3 regions of the uncultured Halopseudomonas sp. genome follow, and region 2 is predicted to be linked to each of the others. Evidence: predicted binding sites of a transcription regulator. Region 2 holds the regulator's gene; each other region holds the start of a gene.

Evidence for each region. Region 2 encodes sigma-54, which starts transcription at its own class of promoters, with help from an activator protein. Its sites were predicted from a motif close to ANTGGCATNNANNTTGCTNT; they were not measured.
Region 1: a site for sigma-54 is predicted at 3,339-3,358, ahead of flgB (flagellar basal body rod protein FlgB). Genes of this name have one in related genera too.
Region 3: a site for sigma-54 is predicted at 4,086-4,105, ahead of fliD (flagellar filament capping protein FliD). Genes of this name have one in related genera too.

The regions. Positions count from the first base shown of each region.
Region 1 covers NZ_CAXBOV010000016.1:23,067-29,773, forward strand. Annotated here, with positions in the region: gene AAC076_RS10395 (flagellar protein FlgN) at 1-12, opposite strand, end outside; gene flgM (flagellar biosynthesis anti-sigma factor FlgM) at 69-380, opposite strand; gene flgA (flagellar basal body P-ring formation chaperone FlgA) at 524-1,234, opposite strand; gene AAC076_RS10410 (chemotaxis protein CheV) at 1,353-2,279, shown strand; gene AAC076_RS10415 (protein-glutamate O-methyltransferase CheR) at 2,325-3,152, shown strand; gene flgB (flagellar basal body rod protein FlgB) at 3,414-3,818, shown strand; gene flgC (flagellar basal body rod protein FlgC) at 3,822-4,265, shown strand; gene flgD (flagellar hook assembly protein FlgD) at 4,282-4,968, shown strand; gene flgE (flagellar hook protein FlgE) at 5,004-6,359, shown strand; gene flgF (flagellar basal-body rod protein FlgF) at 6,560-6,707, shown strand, end outside.
Region 2 covers NZ_CAXBOV010000009.1:22,505-29,211, forward strand. Annotated here, with positions in the region: gene AAC076_RS06195 (KpsF/GutQ family sugar-phosphate isomerase) at 1-836, shown strand, start outside; gene AAC076_RS06200 (HAD hydrolase family protein) at 854-1,378, shown strand; gene lptC (LPS export ABC transporter periplasmic protein LptC) at 1,378-1,956, shown strand; gene lptA (lipopolysaccharide transport periplasmic protein LptA) at 1,943-2,473, shown strand; gene lptB (LPS export ABC transporter ATP-binding protein) at 2,485-3,225, shown strand; gene AAC076_RS06220 (RNA polymerase factor sigma-54) at 3,309-4,808, shown strand; gene raiA (ribosome-associated translation inhibitor RaiA) at 4,900-5,208, shown strand; gene ptsN (PTS IIA-like nitrogen regulatory protein PtsN) at 5,229-5,684, shown strand; gene rapZ (RNase adapter RapZ) at 5,690-6,544, shown strand; gene AAC076_RS06240 (HPr family phosphocarrier protein) at 6,547-6,707, shown strand, end outside.
Region 3 covers NZ_CAXBOV010000014.1:207-6,913, reverse strand. Annotated here, with positions in the region: gene AAC076_RS09225 (glycosyltransferase) at 1-2,124, shown strand, start outside; gene AAC076_RS09220 (flagellin) at 2,367-3,584, shown strand; gene AAC076_RS09215 (flagellar protein FlaG) at 3,660-4,064, shown strand; gene fliD (flagellar filament capping protein FliD) at 4,167-5,642, shown strand; gene fliS (flagellar export chaperone FliS) at 5,642-6,040, shown strand; gene fliS (flagellar export chaperone FliS) at 6,153-6,536, shown strand; gene AAC076_RS09195 (flagellar protein FliT) at 6,517-6,707, shown strand, end outside.

The sequences.
Region 1 (6,707 bases), on a different contig from region 2:
CAGATGTTCCATTTGCTTTCTCCGCTAACCGCTGTGCAGACAAGGTGGCCGGACATTCTCCCGAGGAGTTATTCCAGAGCCAGCAGCTTGTCCGCAATACGGCCACTGTCGACGTTGTAAGTGCCGTCACTGATAGCCTGCCGAATCTGGTCCACGCGTTCGCTGTCGACCACCGGCAAGTCACGTAGACGTTCTTCAACCGCCTGTAATTGTTGAGCCTGTGGGCTGAGTTTCACCTGCCCCTCTTCCACAGTGGTGTTTTGCGCGTTTCCTTGCGCGGCAGGACGGGTGCCTTCGGCCGCGGCATCGCGCTTGCCCACAGTAGCGCCTGTCTGGGCACCCCGATTGGCACTGTTTGATGCGTTGAAGTCAATAACCATTCTGTTTTCCTCAGAACCTAAATGCTTTACTAACACCTGTAACGGCCGATGCAGTCAAAACTTTAGGAAAGATTAGTGTGAATCTGGTCACGTTTTTCACACCAATTTTCATGTTGAGATTATAGAGTAATTGGGCGATAAGGTCACATCGCCACTTCAACTTGTCCGGGGCCGGTAATTCTGGCCTTGACGGTGCGTCCGGACCTGATGTTGCGCACTCGTATCTGACTGCCCATGTTACCGTTTTCCAGCGCCTCCCCTGGCATGCGAACAGACACATGACTGTTCGCCGCGCTGATCACTACCTTGTCGCCCCGTTTGACCACTTCTTGCTGTTCCAGCTGATTGGGGGCCAAAACCGTATCAGCTGCTACCTGACGCCTGAGGCGTAAACCCGCTACCTGATCCAGATCGGTCAGATAGGCATTATTCAAGAGTCCGACGTCCCGCTCCAGGAGGGTGACATCCTGTTTGCCAATGACGGCATGGCGAGAAAGTGGTCGGGTGGTCACAAGTACAGGTTGGTAAAGGCTTACCTGGGCAGGGACGAACAGCCGCCAGCGCACTTCGCTCTCACAACTGAGTCGCACGGTGACACGGCCCACAGGTTCGGCGGGGCTTTCCAGCTCGGCTTCCAGGGCTCCTTCAGGGCACAATGGCAGTCTCAGCCGGTTGTCTAGCCGATTGACTTGCACTTCATAGCGAGCATCCCGAGCACTGCGCTGCAGATGACTTTCGATTTCCTGCTCAAGAAAAGAGGTAGTCGCGCCGATAAGTTGATCAATCAGTGGATTGGCAGAAACGCCTGCGCAAAAAAATAGCGGCAATACCGCGCACCCTGTGAGAAAACGCATACAATGAACCCTGATGACGAGTGGGTTGGCGAATGTCAAAAAAACGCCGTAACAAGTACTACCCAAACAGTGCAGCAAGATGCATGCCGTTTCATTCGAGATATTTGAGGAGTTGCCCATGGCTGGCGTAATGGATTCGGTCAACCAACGTACGCAGTTGGTCGGGCAGAACCGTCTTGAACTCTTGTTGTTTCGACTTTCCGGGCCGCAGCTCTACGGCATCAATGTGTTCAAGGTCAAGGAAGTGCTGCAATGTCCAAAGCTCACTATCCTGCCGCGCTTGAATCCGGTCGTCCGGGGCGTTGCGCACATTCGCGGTGGTACTCTGCCTATCATTGATCTCAACAAGGCCACTGGTGGACCGGGACTCGATGATTTGAGCACAGCATTCGTGATCATTACCGAATACAACTATCGGGTTCAGGGTTTTCTGGTGCGCTCGGTTGAGCGGATCGTCAATATGAACTGGTCCGACATCCACCCGCCGCCAAGGGGTACTGGTCGCGATCATTATCTGACGGCCGTTACGCGTGTGGATGATAAAATGGTTGAAATTATCGACGTCGAGAAGATTCTTGCCGAGGTAGTGCCAACCGTGGAAACCATCACTGCAGGCGTGATCGATGAGGTTACCCACACGGAGGCCCTGGCACGCAAGGTATTGATCGTTGACGACTCCTCGGTTGCTCGCAAGCAGGTTGCACGCTGTCTGCAGGAAGTGGGAGTGGAGGTGGTTGCCCTTAACGATGGTCGCCAGGCACTGAATTGGCTTCGGGATCTGGTCGAAAACGGCAATGGTGTATCCGATCTGTTGATGATGGTGTCGGATATCGAGATGCCGGAAATGGATGGCTATACGCTGACCGCGGAAGTACGAGGCGATTCGCGTATGACGGGCTTGCATATCCTGTTGCATACCTCGCTTTCGGGGGTGTTCAACCAGGCTATGGTGAAAAAGGTGGGAGCCGACGACTTCCTTGCCAAGTTCAAGCCGGATGAGCTGGCACAAAGGGTGATTGATCGACTGCACGCGCTGCGTGAGTAGATCACCGCGTGGGGAAGCAATTCAATTGACGACGGGATGGACTGCGTGACCTCGGCAAACCAAGATTTTCATGTGTTCAGGGAATTTCTGGAAAAAGCGTGCGGCATCGTGCTGGGCGACAATAAACAGTATCTGGTCGCAAGTCGCCTTAATCGGCTTCTAGAGCAACAGGGCATCAAGAGCCTGGGCGAGCTGGTTACGCGTATCCAGACGCAGCCGCGTAGTGGTCTTCGTGAACTGGTTGTCGATGCGATGACGACTAACGAGACTCTTTGGTTCCGGGATGTCTATCCCTTCGAGGTGCTGAAGAATCGGCTTCTGCCCGAGTTCATCAAGGCTAATCCCGGCCAGCGTCCGCGTATCTGGTCTGCGGCATGTTCTTCGGGCCAGGAGCCCTATTCATTGAGCATGTCCATTGACGAGTTCGAGCGCAGCAACCCCGGACAGTTACGCGGGGGCGGGCAAATTATTGCCACAGACCTGTCAGGTGGCATTCTTACTGCGGCCAAGTCTGCGGAGTACGACAGCCTGTCTATTGCCCGTGGGCTTTCAACTGAACGGCTGACCCGTTATTTCGATCAGACCACGCCGGGCCGCTGGACAGTCAAGCAGCCGATTCGCAGTCGCGTTGAGTTTCGCGCAATGAATCTGCTCGACAGTTACTCGATGCTCGGCAAGTTCGATATCGTTTTTTGCCGCAATGTCCTCATCTATTTTTCTGCCGATCTCAAGAAGGACATTCTCAAACGCATTCATGGCACCCTGAAGCCCGGTGGTTACCTGATGCTTGGGGCATCCGAGGCGTTGAACGGTCTGCCTGATCTCTATCAGATGGTCCAATGCAGTCCCGGTATTGTCTATAAGGCAAAATAGCGATCAGATTGACTGATGCCCAAGAAAAGACCTGTGTCGCCCTGACGCAGGTTTTATGTTCGCCCGCTCTCCCCGAAAGTCCCATCGCCCTCATCCTTGCCGCCCAGGCGATTGCCGCCTGACAGTTTACCGTTGCCGCTTTTCCATGGGTACGTGTTAAGTCTTTGAATAATAGTGACATATTTTCTTGGCATGGAAACTGCTTTGTTATTGCGCAGAGAGAACCATGTGGCTAATTCTTGCCACAAGAGGAACGCGCAAATGACGATCAATTTCGATAACGCCCTTGGTATTCACGAGAAAGCACTGACTTTCCGTGGCCAGCGAGCGGCTGTTCTGGCCAACAATGTTGCCAACGCCGAAACGCCCAATTACAAGGCCCGCGATCTGGATTTTTCCACTGTTCTGGCTGCTCAGCAGAGCGGCGGTGACAAGGGCTTTGCTGCCAGCACCACGCATGCTCGGCACATCAATACCGAAAGTCTGCTCGACCAGGCCGCCGGGCTGCGCTTCCGTACGCCCTTGCAGGCATCCCTGGATGGCAACACCGTTGACGCTGAGGTCGAGCAAAGCGCTTTTGCCGAGAACGCCATCGAGCTGCAGGCCAGCTTTACCTTTCTCAACAGCAAGTTCAAAGGGTTGATGTCAGCCCTGCGCGGAGAATAAGCCATGTCCCTCAATGACGTATTCAATATCGCCGGTTCCGGTATGAGCGCACAGTCTCTGCGCCTGAATACAACGGCCAGCAACATCGCCAACGCCGAGACCGTGTCCAGCAGCACAGGCGAGACCTACCGCGCCAGACATCCGGTTTTTGCAACCATGTTTAGCGAACAGCAGCAGGGCATGGGTCAATCGCTGTTTGCCTCCCAGGAGCAGGCCGGGCAGGGTGTTGAGGTCCTGGGTGTCGTGGAGTCGGATGCCGAGTTGCAATCGCGTTATGAGCCTGACCATCCGATGGCGGATGAGCAGGGTTATGTTTTCTATCCCAACGTCAACATTGTCGAGGAAATGGCCAACATGATGGCTGCTTCGCGGGCATATCAAACCAACGTCGAAATCATGAACGCAACCAAGACTATGTTGCAACGCGTTCTCACACTGGGTCAGTGACAGGAGCTTCAAGACCATGAGTATTTCTAGTGCACTGAGCGTAGGTGAAAGCGTTCTGGATCAGTACAAGGTGGACCAGACCCGGGATGCCAAGGGCGGCGAACTCGGCAAGAATGAATTCTTGAAACTGCTGGTGACACAGATGAACAACCAGGATCCGCTGTCACCCCAGGAAAATGGAGAGTTCATTGCTCAGCTGGCTCAGTTCAGTACGGTTGAGGGCATTGAAACACTCAATACCTCGATGGAGTCACTGGTCAATGGCTACCAGTCTTCACAGGCCTTGCAGGCTTCGTCATTGGTGGGTCGTACCGTCATTGTGCCGGCTGATCAGGCCATGGTGGACACTGCCAAGGGTATCAAGGGACAACTGGCTCTGCCTGTCCCCAGTGATAACGTTTACGTGAATGTCACCGATGCGGCTGGTTCCGTCGTCACGCGACTTAACCTGGGCAGCCAGGCGAGCGGCATGCATGACTTCGTTTGGGATGGAAAAGACAGCAGCGGCAATCTGATGCCGCCCGGAAAATACAAGTTTGAGGCTCAGGCTACTATCGAAGGAGCCAACAAGCAGCTTGCAACGTTACTGCCGGCCAACGTGGACAGCGTGTCCCTGGGCAACGGCAACGGGGGCGGAATGATGCTTAACGTCGCAGGCCTCGGCAGTATCAGTCTTTCTAATATCGTTTCTATTGGTCAGTAACAGTCGTCCGATCTACATCGGCTAGGAGAGTAACCATGTCTTTCAATATCGGTCTGAGTGGTATCCGGGCGGCGTCATCCGATCTGGATATTACCGGTAACAACATCGCCAACGCCGGCACAGTGGGCTTCAAGGGCTCGCGCGCGGAATTTTCCGATGTTTATGCAGCCTCCATTCTCGGCTCGGGCAGCAATGCCCAGGGCAGCGGTGTATTGCTTGCCGACGTGGCCCAGCAGTTTACCCAGGGCAACATCAACTTCACCGAAAACAGTCTCGATCTGGCCATCAATGGCAACGGCTTCTTTGTTACCAGTAACGGTGGTGCGCTCAGTTATACGCGAGCCGGCTACTTCGGTACCGATCGCGAAGGTTTTATTTCCAACAACTTCGGCGAACGCCTGCAGGGCTTTGGCGTGAATCCGGTTACTGGCCAGATTAACCAGGGCGTTCAGACCGACCTGCGCGTGGATACCCGTTCGGCCAATCCCAGAGCAACTTCCGAGGTTGACTCTACTCTGAACCTGAATTCTACCGACGTGCGTCCGGCTATCTGGCAGCAGGCCTATGATACCGAGATTGCTGCAGGCGGTACCCCAGCCGATGCTTTGGCAGCTGCCAGGGACACCTTCGATCCCACCAATTCGGCCACCTACAACAGCTCCACCTCGGTCAATATCTTCGATAGCCTGGGTAATGCGCATACCCTGACCAAGTACTTCGTAAAGACCGACGGCAATCAGTGGGACATGTTCACCATGATTGACGGCCGTCAGGTCACCAATGATCCTGCGACCAATAATGCCTTGCCGACTGATGCAGCCTTCGGCCCAGAGCCTACTCAACTGACCTTCAATACCGTTGGCGAGCTAACCACGCCGCAGCCAGTGGGCAGTATCCAGAACTGGGTACCACTAGATAGTGCCGGACGCGAAACCGGCGCCGACTCGCCAGCTGCGTTCGCTATCGACCTGGCGGGTAGTACCCAGTTTGCAGCCAGCTTCGCCGTCACCGCTGTAGTCCAGGATGGATTCACGACGGGTGATCTGGCGGGCCTGGAAATCGACGATGCAGGATTACTGGTGGCGCGCTATACCAACGGGCAGACTCGTACTCAGGGACAGGTGGTGTTGGCCAACTTCGCCAACCAGCAGGGTCTGACTCCGCTGGGTAAAACTGCCTGGGCACAATCTTCTGCTTCTGGTGAGCCAGTGGTTGGTGCGCCCGGGACGGGCACCCAGGGCTCTATCCAGTCCGGTGCGCTCGAACAGTCCAACGTTGATCTATCCGAGCAGCTGATCAACTTGATCATTTCCCAGCGTAACTATCAGGCTAACGCGAAGACAATTCAGACTGCTGATGCGGTAACCCAGACTATCATCAACCTCAGGTAAGCTCCGGCAATAGTCCGGCAATAGCAGGGCGGCAATTCCGGCGGGTCTATCCCGTCTGTATTGCCGCCCTGTTTTTTTATAAAGCTATCTATCTGTTTTATATGCCAAAAAAGTATTAAATTAATTTATGGCATGAACCGTGCTTTATCTTCCTGTGATAGCAGCAAAGCGGCAATTCCTTGTCGCAACGGGAGTAGAGCGTGGACAAATCACTTTTCATTTCCATGACCGGCGCCAGCCAGAACATGCTGGCTCAGCAGGCGCATGCCAATAACCTGGCAAACGTCAGCACTACAGGCTTTCGTCGGGATTTCGAGCAGGCCCGTTCGATGCCTGTTTATGGCCAAG
Region 2 (6,707 bases):
TTGTGGTGACCGGCATGGGCAAGTCGGGACACATAGGCAAAAAGATAGCAGCTACCCTGGCCAGCACTGGCTCCCCGGCTTTTTTTGTACATCCGGGCGAGGCCAGCCACGGCGACATGGGCATGATTACCCGGCAGGACGTGGTCATTGCCTTGTCCAACTCGGGCAACACAGCCGAAGTAGTCACACTACTGCCATTGCTCAAGCGTCTTGGCGTGCCGCTGATCAGCATTACCGGCAATCCGGAATCAGTCATGGCCAAAGCTGCCTTGGCCAACCTGCATACCGGTGTTGCCCAGGAAGCCTGTCCGCTAAATCTGGCACCCACATCCAGCACGACTACCGCATTGGTCATGGGCGACGCTCTGGCTATCGCCCTACTTGAAGCCCGCGGTTTCAGCGCCGAGGATTTTGCCTTTTCTCACCCTGGCGGCACACTCGGACGCCGACTGCTGCTATTGGTGGACGACATCATGCATGGCGGGGAGCGTATGCCCATGGTCGCCCCGGAGACGTCCCTGCGCGACGCACTGCTGGAAATGACCCGCAAGGGTCTGGGCCTGACTGGCGTATCGGACCAGCAAGGCCGACTTGCCGGGATATTCACCGATGGCGACCTGCGTCGCACGCTGGACCAGAATCTGGATATCCATACCTCCAGCATTGCCCTGGTGATGACGCCGCAATGCAAGACCGTAAGCCAGGGCGCCCTCGCCGCCGAGGCGTTGAAAATCATGGAGGACGCCAAGATCAATGGCCTTTTCGTGATCGACCAGGATGGACGCCCGGTGGGCGCACTTAATATGCATGATTTACTGCGCGCGGGGGTGGTATGAACCCATCAACAACCGGCATGGATACAGACCTTGGCCGCCGTGCAGCGGGCATTCGGCTGGCGATCTTTGATGTCGACGGCGTGCTGACTGACGGCAAGCTGTTCTTCATGCCGGACGGTACCGAGTTCAAGTCCTTCAACACTCTGGATGGTCATGGCATCAAGATGCTGATGGCATCAGGGGTGGAAGTGGCGATTATCAGTGGTCGCAAGTCACCGCTGGTGGAGAAGCGGGCAGCTAATCTGGGGATCAAGCACCTGATCCAGGGCCGCGAGGACAAGCTCAACGCACTGTCCGAGCTACGCGCGATACTGCCTTTCGAGCTCGAGCAGATCGCCTTTCTCGGTGATGATTTGCCAGACCTTCCGGTCATGCGCCGCGTCGGGCTGGGTGTGGCCGTGGCCACGGCTGACAGTTTTGTGCGCGAGCATGCCCACTGCGTCACCGGGGCTGCTGGTGGTGCTGGGGCCGCCCGAGAATTCTGTGAAATGATCATGGCCGCACAGGGCACGCTGGACAAGACACGCGAGGCTTATCTCTGATGATTGCCATCCCGCGCTACTTACGCACTGCAGGGCTTGTAGGACTGACAGTAGCCCTGGCACTGGCCGTAGGGTATTTCAATATTCGTCCTTCCTCCTTCGACCAGGAGATACTGGTGACTGATCCTCTGCAACCGGACTTTTTCATGGAAAACACGCAGATCCTCATGTTCAACGAACAGGGAACACCTGCATACCAGTTGCGCAGCGCCCGGGCGACACATCAACGCACTGATGACAGCACGCAGTTGGAGCAACCGAATCTGTTGTACTATCGCCCTGGCGAAGAGCATCCATGGCTGCTTCGGGCACAACAGGGCTCGGTGACCAAAGGCGGAGATCAGGTCGACCTGATGAACGATGTGCTGCTGCAGCGTCAGGATCCGAACGACCCATCAAGACGCATGACAACGCAGGCCCTGACCCTGTTTCCCGAGCGTGATTATGCCGAAACGGCACAAAGCGTTAGAATCGAGAACGCTGGCAGCGTGACAACCGCTGACGGCATGCAGGTTTTTCTAGATGACGGCCGCCTGGAGCTGCTGTCCAACGTACGAGGTCAGCATGAGCTGCAATAAATTCCTGTCTGTGGCTGCACTGCTAATGGTTGCCAGCCTGCCGGCAGTGGCATTACCCCAGGACAGCAACCAGCCGATCCGTATCCAGGCCAACAGCGCCTCGCTGGACGAGCGTCGCAACACCGCTGTCTACCGAGGTAACGTCATCATTACCCAGGGCAGCATGCGCCTCACCGGAAACCAGGTCACGCTGGCTACCGACAGTGACGGCGCAGTGAGCAAGATAACCAGTGTGGGAAGCCCGGCAACCTACGCCCAGACCCCGGGTCCGAACGATGGCGAAGTGAACGCCCGTGCCCAGACCATCGAATACTTCGCCGATAGCGAACGAATAGTGTTGATTGACCGTGCACGCCTGGAACAGCGCGGCAACACCTTTCAGGGCGACTACGTCAGCTATGACATCAACAAACAGATTGTGGATGCTGGGCGCCCGACAGCGGGCGGCTCGGGTGATCCGGGACGCATCGAAATAGTGATTCAGCCACGCCAGCGCGATGAAGCGGCCAATCCATGACCGGATCCTCCATGACCGAATCTGCTGCAACCATTCTCGAAGCGCGCCATCTGGCCAAGGCCTACAAGGCGCGAAAGGTCGTTGAAGATGTCTCCATCTCTATCCGCAGCGGCGAAGTAGTCGGATTGCTGGGCCCCAATGGCGCGGGCAAGACCACCTGTTTCTATATGATTGTTGGGCTGGTGAAGGCCGATAATGGCCACATACTGGTCGATGGTTTCGACGTGACGCATCTGCCTATGCACGGTCGCGCCCGCCAGGGCATCGGCTACCTCCCCCAGGAGGCATCCATCTTCCGCAAACTGAGCGTCGCCGACAACATCATGGCGATACTGCAGACTCGCAAGGATCTGGACCGCAAGGGCCGGCTCGACAAGCTGAGCTCCTTGATGCACGAATTTCATATCCACCACCTTGCCGACAGCAAGGGCATGAGTCTGTCCGGCGGAGAGCGCCGCCGTGCAGAGATTGCGCGCGCACTGGCAAGCGATCCAAAATTCATACTGCTCGATGAACCCTTTGCCGGTGTGGATCCCATATCGGTAAACGATATAAAACAGATCATCCAGCATCTCAGGGACAAAGGCATCGGTGTACTGATCACCGACCACAACGTGCGCGAGACCCTCGACATCTGCGACAAGGCTTATATTGTCAGCGACGGCCACATCATTGCCGAGGGTAACGCACAGGCTGTACTCGACAATCAGCTGGTCAAGGATGTGTATCTGGGCCATGAGTTCCGGCTATAAAATCAGGCCCAATTCAGGCATGCTAGATTCAGGCCAGCCAAGAACCAACGCCAGTAACAGCGCATAAGGTAATACGTCCGATAATGAAACCTACGCTCGTCCTCAAGATGGGGCAGCAGCTGACGATGACGCCGCAGCTGCAGCAGGCCATCAGATTGCTCCAACTATCGAGTCTCGACCTCCAGCAGGAAGTCCAGGAGGCTCTGGAAGCCAATCCCATGCTGGAAATGGCTGACGAGGGCGACGACGATCATGGCAGCTCCGGGACCGATGGCGCCGACAATGACGAAGCGCCCGCTGTCTCTGTACCCGAACCCGTTGAAATGGATGCTATTGATCAACATTCACAGGCCGCCGAAGAAGGCAACTGGAATGAACAGATCCCCAGCGAGCTGCCCGTCGATACCCAGTGGGAAGACGTCTATCAGACCTCAGCAAGCTCACTACCCAGCGGCGATGATGACGACTGGGATTTCACGTCCCGCACCGGTACCGGCGAAACCCTGCAAAGCCATCTGGAGTGGCAACTGAACCTGATTCCGCTTTCGGAAACCGATCAGCTGATAGCGCTCTCGATTATTGATGCAATCAATGCTGATGGTTACCTTGAAGAGCCCCTGGAGGAGATCCTTGCCTCCATCGATCCAGAACGCGAAGTCGAGCTCGACGAAGTTGAAATGGTGCTGCACCGGATTCAGCAGTTCGAGCCAGTAGGTGTAGGTGCGCGGGATCTGAGTGAATGCCTGTTGCTGCAACTCCGCCAACTGCCACCCGATACTCCCCTGCTGGAGCAGGCGCAAAAGGTTGTGCGTGATCATCTGGGCCTGCTCGGCAGTCGCGACTTCAGTCAGTTGATGCGTCGCACACGCCTGAAAGAGGACCAACTGGGTCGCGTCATCGCGCTCATCCAGACGCTCAATCCCCGCCCAGGCTCGGAAATAGCCTCGGGTGAACCCGAATATGTGATTCCCGACGTGATCGTCCGCCGCGACAGCAACCGCTGGATTGTCGAACTCAACCAGGAATCCGTTCCCAAGATCCGTGTCAACAGTCAGTACGCCTCCATGGTACGGCGCGCCGACTCCAGCTCGGACAACACCTACCTGCGTAATAACCTGCAGGAAGCACGCTGGTTCATCAAGAGCCTGCAAAGCCGCAATGAAACACTGATGAAGGTCGCGACCCAGATCGTCGAGCACCAGCGCGAGTTTCTCGAGTACGGCGAGGAGGCCATGAAGCCCCTGGTCCTGCACGATATTGCCGAAGCGGTAGGCATGCATGAATCAACCATCTCGCGGGTTACCACGCAGAAGTTCATGCACACACCACGGGGTATTTTCGAGCTCAAGTATTTTTTCTCGAGCCATGTCGGTACATCTGAGGGCGGCGAATTTTCATCTACGGCCATTCGGGCACTGATCAAAAAACTGGTCTCGACAGAAAACCCGAAGAAACCGTTGAGCGACAGCAAGATCGCTGGTTTACTGGAAGAGCAGGGAATTGATGTAGCCCGCCGTACTATCGCCAAGTACCGCGAATCGCTCAACATTGCTCCGTCAAGCGAGCGCAAGCGGATTGTCTGATCGGCGGGCCTGATACGCACAGTACAAGAGTGGGCACTATGGGGAACCGACTTCGTTTCCCTGTTTCATCAAGCCAATCAGGAGAAGTCATATGCAACTGAACCTAAGCGGTCATCAGCTCGACATTACCGATCCACTGCGCAATTACGTGAATGAGAAAATGTCCCGCCTGGAGCGACATTTCGACAAGATAACCAACGTCCAGGTCATACTCGAAGTCGAAAACTTCCGACAGAAAGCTGAAGCGATCCTGCATGTAGCCGGCGGTGAAGTAGTCGCCAACGCCGAGCATACAGACATGTACGCCGCAATCGACCTGATGACCGACAAGCTTGATCGGCAGCTGATAAAGCACAAGGAAAAGAACCTCAATCGCCAGCAAGGCGTCAACGACCGCTAAGGCAACCGTAGCCAAAACCCATGCAAATTGATCACATACTGACCCCCCAGCGCACCTTTGCCGGCGTGCAGGGGGGCTCCAAGAAAAAGATGCTCGAACTGATCGGCAAGATGATTGCCCAGCACAGCCATCTTGATCCAGACAGCATTTATCAGAACCTGATAGCCCGGGAGAAGCTCGGCTCGACAGGATTTGGTAATGGCATAGCCATACCCCACTGTCGCCTGGAGGATTGCCACAAGCCGGTAGGCGCCCTCTTCCAACTGCAATCGAAAATCGATTTCGACGCACTGGACGGAGAGCCTGTCGATCTTATTTTCGTGCTGCTGGTTCCCCAGGAAGCCACCGAACAACATCTGCAGATTCTCAAGATGCTCGCCGAAAAGCTCGACCAGGCAAATCTGCGTGACTCCCTGCGCGAAGCAGATGATGCCGATACGTTGTATCGGATCATAACTTCAGACACGGGTACCTGAGCCCCATGCATCTGGTCGTCGTCAGTGGTCGCTCAGGATCAGGCAAAAGCACAGCGTTGCATCTGCTTGAAGATAACGGATTTTATTGCATTGATAACCTGCCGGCAGGGCTTTTGCCGGACCTGGCGCGCCAGGCGAACGACGCTGGCATGCAATTACCCAAAGTCGCCATAAGTATCGATGCGAGGAATCTGCGCAGTGATCTGCAGCGGTTTCCCGAATTGCTGGCGCAGGTGCGCAACAGCGGCATTACCTGTGATGTGATTTTTCTCGCAGCCACCGACGAAGTACTGATAAAGCGTTTTTCAGAAACCCGTCGCAAGCACCCTCTCACTGACCAGAGCCACTCCCTGGCTGAGGCCATTGCGGCTGAGCTGAGATTGCTCGAGCCCATTATCGACCTGGCCAACCTCAAGATCGACACCAGTCATCTCAACCTCTATCAGTTGCGCGACACCCTCAAGCAACGCTTGCTGGGAAGTCAGGGCAGCACGCCGTCGGTTCTTATCCAGTCTTTCGGCTTCAAACGGGGCGTGCCGGTGGATGCGGACCTGGTATTTGATGTGCGCTGCCTGCCCAACCCTTACTGGAAGCCCGAACTGAGGCAATTCTCCGGCAAGGATCAGCCTGTTCGCGACTTTCTTGATGCACAGCCGGATGTGCAGGAGATGTACCAGGATATACGTGCGTTTCTGGACAAATGGCTACCCCGATATGCAGCAGGCGAACGCAGCTACATGACCATCGCCATCGGCTGTACTGGCGGCCATCATCGCTCGGTCTACATAGCCGAGCGCCTTCTGCTGGATCTCGGCAACAAGACCGCCAACATGCTTATTCGCCATCGGGATGTGCCCTGACCATGCTCACCAGGCGCACGCTGATCATCAACAAGCTTGGCCTGCATGCCCGAGCAGCGGCCAAGTTCGTTGGCGTAGCCAACCAGCACGGTTGCGAGGTCCGCATCGGCACGACGGAAGACAAGCAGGTCAACGGCAAAAGCATCATGCAGGTCATGATGCT
Region 3 (6,707 bases), on a different contig from region 2:
GCGCAGCACTGGCTGTTTAATCGGGCTCACCTTGTCAATCTTGATGGCTTTGACCCTCAGATGGGCGAGGCCATGGAGCTGGATCTGATTCTTCGACTGGTAAGCCAGGAGGGTGTCAGCGGCCTGGGCCATATCTCCGAACCTCTGGTCATTGCGGCAGCGCCAACCTTGCGCGACAGTCCGCATGAGCGTGCAGCCATAATCGCGCATCTTCATGCCCGCGGATATTCAAAAGCGCAACTGGACAGCGTAATTCCCGGTCAGTACAGAATTGATTATGGGCATCCTGAGCGGCCGTTGGTGTCGGTGGTAATTGTTGTAAACGACGATCTGGCGATGGCTCAGCGCTGTGTCATGAGTGTTCTCGAAAACACCGATTATTCCGACTACGAGATCCTGTTGATTGATAATCAGAGTCAGAAGCCCGCAACAGTCGAGTGGTTGAAGGCGGTGGAGCACATGGGTAGCGAAAAAATTAAGGTGATGCGCTCCCCCGAACGCTTGAGTCATAGCGAGGCCTGTAACCAGGCGGCACTAAATGCAGGCGGAGACTACCTGTTGCTGCTGCGCTCGGATGTGGCGGTGATTGACGCGAATTGGCTTGATTCACTTATGAACCACGGTCAAAGACCAGAAGTCGGCGTCGTGGGTGCGCGTACGGTAAATTCCGAAGGTCTGATTACCCATGCTGGCTTGATTCTAGGTCTGGAAGGACCCGCGGGCGCTGTTTTCCTTGGCGAGCCACTGGATGCTCCCGGATACATGCAACGATTGCAGGTTGATCAGAATGTCGGTGCCGTTGCCGACAGCTGCCTGCTGGTGCGCAAGTCTCTGTATATTGATGTGGGCGGTATGGACGCGCAGCACTTTGCTGATCAGGGGGCCAATATCGATCTTTGCCTGCGTATTGCCGATAGCGGGCATCTGCTGGTTTGGACTCCACGCGCTACGTTACTTCATGGTGTTGAAAAAAGAGCGATCCCAAGAGATATTGAGGATGAGCTATATAGTCGCTGGCTGCCGCGTCTGGCACGTGACCCTGCGTATAATCCCAATTTCTCGCTGGCCAAGCCTGGCGGCTTCAAGTTAGCAGATCCCCAGATTTCCTGGCGGCCCTTGAATGCTTTTCATCCGGTACCTGTTGTCCTGGCGCATCATGCTGATGAGACGGGCTGTGGCCAGTACCGCATGATTCAACCCTTCAGTGCATTGAAAACGGCCGGTTTGATTGATGGTGCTCTATCCCGTGGTTTGATGCATGTCACCGATCTAGAGCGTTACGATCCTGATGTGGTTGTCATGCAGCGGCAGATAGCCAACGAAAGGTTGGAGGCGATGCGCCGTATGCGCGCTTTTTCCAGGGCCTTCAAGGTATACGAGCTGGACGACTATCTGCCGAATCTGCCGCTGAAAAGTGTTCATAGGGATCATATGCCCAAGGATATCGTCAAGTCCCTGAGGCGAGGGCTGTCCTACGTAGATCGTTTTGTGGTGTCCACAGAAGCAATCGCAGATGCTTTTAATGATTTTCATCACGACATCAGGGTCAGACACAACACGCTTGATCCGCTTTGGTGGGGCGAGAATCTTCCCGAGAGTCGCAGACGTACTGGTACAAAGCCACGGGTTGGCTGGGCAGGGGGCGCCAGCCATACCGGTGATCTGGAGATGATTGAGGATGTCGTCAAAGCGCTTGCCGATGAGGTGGAGTGGGTGTTTTTTGGTATGTGTCCGGAGAGGATGAGGCCCTACATCCATGAGTATCATCCGGGTGTGCCAATCACACAGTATCCAATGGCTTTGGCGCGACTAAACCTCGATCTGGCTCTGGCTCCGGTTGAGCAGAATCTCTTTAATGAATGCAAGAGCAACCTGCGGCTGCTTGAGTACGGGATTTGCGGATACCCGGTCATATGTAGCGATCTGCGTTGCTATGAAGGTGACCTACCTGTCACCCGCGTCAAGAATCGATACAAGGATTGGATAGAAGCGATACGCATGCATCTTGCCGATCGTGAGGCTAGCGAGGCCATGGGTGACGCTTTGCGAGGAACGGTGCGAAGCCAGTGGATGCTTGAGGGCGTTAATCTCGATCTATGGCGTCAGGCCTGGTTGCCGGACTGATTTTTTGGACTGAGGCCTAAAGAATATCGTGGTATAGGCGATAAACAAGGTAAGGCTGATGGGCATCTCAGCCTCGCCACGGCAGGTGCAGAGGGATTGACAAAGTTTTTTTTCAAAACCCCTAAAGCTTTGGTAAGTGGCGTCGATACAGTAACTGAATGCGAACTCAATGGGTGCCTGGGCAAGTCCAGCCCTGAGATCGCTGCTCAGGCAAACATAACCAAGTTTACGAGGTACTTACCATGGCTCTTACAGTCAACACTAACGTAGCTTCACTGAACGCCCAGCGTAACTTGGGTGCTTCTTCGAACAACCTGCAGACTTCCCTGCAGCGCTTGTCCTCCGGTTCGCAGATCAACAGTGCCAAGGACGACGCAGCTGGCCTGCAGATCTCCAACCGTCTGACCAGTCAGATCAATGGTCTCGGTGTAGCAACCAAGAACGCAAACAACGGTATTTCGATTGCCCAGACTGCTGAAGGCGCTTTGCAGGAGTCGACCAACATCCTCCAGCGTATGCGTGACCTTTCCCTGCAGGCTGCCAACGGTTCTAACGGTGATAGCGAGCGTGATGCCTTGAACTCGGAAGTCACCGAGCTGAAGAAAGAATTGGATCGTATTTCAAACACGACTGCCTTTGGTGGCAAGAAGTTGTTTGATGGCAGCTTTGGAACTGAAACATTCCAGGTGGGCAGTGCTGCCAACGAAGCTATCAGCTTGAAGCTGGACGAAACCAGCACCAAGTCCCTTAGAAGCGATGCTATCAGCAGCGGCACCATTGCGACTGCAGATGTAGCCGGTGCCACGGCTGCGGCCTCTGGTGCTGTTGCCGTCTCCTTTACCATCACTGGTGGCAGTGCTGATGGGACCGATCGGGTATTCACCGTCAGCTCTGAATTTGCTTCAGGTGCTACCGTAACCGAACAGGTACAAAACCTGGCAACCGCCATCAACGACGCGAACATCGGGGTGGGTGCATTCATCGATGATTCGGGTGCGATTAACGTTCTCACCAATGCAGATCTCGGCACTGCTGATGGCGAACTGTCCATTGCCTTCTCTTCGGGTGCTACTGCTGCGGCAGCAAGCACTGCAGCAGAGGCTGGTGGTACAGCGGTAACTCTGGCTGCAGTAGCGGCAACCGACGCTGAAGTTCGCGATATCGACCTTACTAGTGCCGAAGGTGCTCAGAAAGCTGTCTACATCATCGACGCTGCACTGCAGTCCATTGATAGCCAGCGTGCGGATCTGGGTGCTGCCCAAAACCGCTTCCAGTCCACTATCAGCAACCTGCAGAACGTGTCCGAGAACGCCTCCGCCGCTCGTGGCCGGATTCAGGACACCGACTTCGCTGCTGAAACTGCGAAGCTGACCAAGAACCAGATCCTCCAGCAGGCTGGTACTTCGATCCTGGCCCAGGCCAACCAGTTGCCCCAGGCCGTCCTAAGCCTCTTGGGCTAAGGTCAAAACGGAGCTAGACTGCGGGGGAAGGGTTAAAAGCCTTTCCTCCGCTTTTTCCTTTGTGAGGTATTTATCATGGAAATGGGCGTTCTCAAACCGTTTGAAATCACTAGCAGTGCGCGCACCGGTGTTTCGGTTGAGGCGGCTAAAGCCAGCGTTATATCTGGCGGGCAGAAGGATGTTGCAGCAGAGAATGTTTCTGGCAGATCGGCTGAGGCACAGAGCCGTAATACCGCGGAAACCAATGCAGAGCCAGACCGCGAGACGCTTGAAGCAGCGGTGTCTGACATGCAGAATTTTGTCCAGTCGGTACAACGTGACATCAATTTCAATGTTGATGACAGCAGCGGCCGGGTGGTGATTAACGTAACCGAGGCAACCAGTGGCGACGTGATTCGCCAGATTCCTTCGGAAGAAGCACTGAGGCTCTCGGAAAATCTATCCGAAATCCGCAGTTTGCTTTTCAAAGCAGAAGCTTGAGGGCTCCTGCTGGCCGGTTTTAATGGCACATAACTTGCCTGCATTACCGGGACATTCTATTCGGTACGCAGACCGTCAAAAATCGGTCGTAGGGGCAGGCTCATGGCTATTCAAGGTTTAGGTACAGGCGTCGGCTCTGGTCTTGATATCAACAATATCGTCAAGGCTCTGGTAAATGCGGAAAGCGCGCCAAAAACCGCGCAGCTCAACCGTCTGGAGCGCGATACCACTGCCAAGTTCTCTGGGCTTGGGCAATTTCGAAGCGCGATTTCCGATTTCCAGACTGCGCTGAAGGATCTCAATGATCCCGCTTTGTTTGAAAAGCGAAGCGCGACCTCCGCCAAACAAGACATTTTTACCGCCAAGGCAGACGGAACCGCGAGTGCCGGTAATTTCAGCGTGCAGGTCTTCAATTTGGCGCAGACCAGCAAGCTTTCGCTGCAAGGCCTGGATAACACGACTGACCCTGTTGGCACCGGAACACTGACGATTACCGTTGGTGGAGAAGCTCTCGACATTTCCATAGGTGAAGACAATAGCAGTCTTTCTGGCATCCGCGATGCGATCAACGCGGCTGGCAAAGACAGCGGCCTGACTGCCACGATTGTAAGTGATCCCAGTGGGGCGGGTGGTGCTCGTCTGGTACTGAGTTCAGACCAGGCGGGCAACGGCAACGATATCAGTGTCAGCTCCAGCAGCCTCACCGGGAATCTCGGTCAGTTGGATTTTACTCCCCCTGATCCGACTCTTACTGACTACGTGCCCGCAGCATATGATCCTGCGGACCCTCGTGCTGCTCGAGTGATCAGCTTCGCCCGAGACGCGAATCTCGCAATTGATGGAATTCCCATTTCAAGTGCCGGAAACACCATTGACAACGCAATTGCTGGGGTGACGCTGACCCTCAAATCTGCTCAGTCAGAGGAGGACCTCCAGAGCGCCGCCACGATTAATCTTGGGGTTGCCGAGGATCGAGCGGGAGTCAAAGGTTCTTTGAAGAAGTTTGTCGATGCCTACAACAAGATGATAGGCACTATCGGCAGCTTGACTAAAGTGACCTCAGTGGGCGGCGATGACGGCGAACCACTGGCCGCTGCCCTGGTCGGCGATGCTTCGGTACGGTCTTTTTCAACTGCTATTCGTAATGAGCTAGGCTCCACACAAGGTGGGACCGATAGCCTTCGTTTGCTGGCCGATCTGGGGATTTCTACCCAGCGCGACGGCACACTGAAAATCGATGATGAACGAATGGATGCGGTACTAGCGGACAACTTCGAAGAGTTGAGCGGTTTCCTTACTGGTGACTCGGGTATCCTGTCCAGACTGGAAAGCAAGACTGATCCTTACGTCCAGAGCGGCGGCATCCTTGAGTCGCGTACCAAGGCATTGCAAAACACGCTTTCAAGTGTTGATGGGCAGCGCGAGCAGCTGACAAGACGTATAGACAAGCTCGAAGCGCAACTGTTTTCCCAGTTCAATGCCATGGATGCGTTGGTGGCTCAGCTTTCAGGCACCAGCGACTATTTGAGTGGTGCGCTGAGTAATCTCCCAGGCGTTGTTAGACAGGATAATCGTTAATGAAAAGCCCGATCGATACATACAAGAATGTCAGCGTTTCCCAGGAAGTATCGCAGTATCGCGCAGTTCAGCTCCTGCTAAATGGCGCCATCGAACGCGTGAAGCTCGCGAGGCACGCCCAGGCCACTGGTAATCCAGAGCGTCGCGGCGTTGCGGTTAGCGGCACCCTGAGTATCATAGGAGCATTACAGGGTGCACTCGACAAGGATCTGGGTGGTGATATCGCCGAGAATCTGGATGCTTTGTACGACTACATGACCCGTAAGCTGGCGGGCGTGGCGCTGGACGATACCCCGCGCAGTCTGGATGAGGTGCAGGGCCTGCTAGAAGAAATCAAGGAAGGCTGGGATGCGATCGAGCCCAATCTGAGTGCAGATCAGGAAACACCCTCCGTTTAATGTTTGCGGGCGCGCTGCGCCCGCTTTCGCTTTTTTTTTAATACATTCTCCCCTCAAGTTTTCCCTCAAGCGCCGATATAGAGGTATATGTTCTTTACCTCAGGATATCGCCATGAACGCTTACGCAGCGATGAAGCAGTACCAGACAGTTAATGTTAACGCTCAGGTCAGCGAAGCAGCTCCACATCGTCTGATTCAGATGTTGTTGGAGGGCGGTTTGCAGCGCATTGCTCAGGCCCGGGGTGCCATGCAATTCGGGAATATCCCACTCAAGGGTGAACTGATCGGCAAGAGCATGGGTATCGTTTCAGGCCTGCGTGATGCGCTGGATCTGGAAAAAGGCGGCGAAGTGGCGGCCAACCTCGATAGCCTTTATGCTTATATGCTGCAGCGTCTGAGCCTGGCTAACCTGAATAACGATCCAGCCATGCTAGACGAGGTCGCGTCTCTGTTGCGTGACGTGAAAGAAGGCTGGGATGGCATTGCCCAACACTGAGGAAAGCATCATGACGGTTGCGGTCAAGCAATTGGAAGATACCCACCGCGCTCTTGTCGAGGCGGTTCATGCGGGCGACTGGCAACAGGTCAGCAATCTTGATGGTGTATGTCGAGAACTGGTTGCTCAAGCCATGGCCCAGGAAGACCGTGATGATCAGGCGTTGGCTGA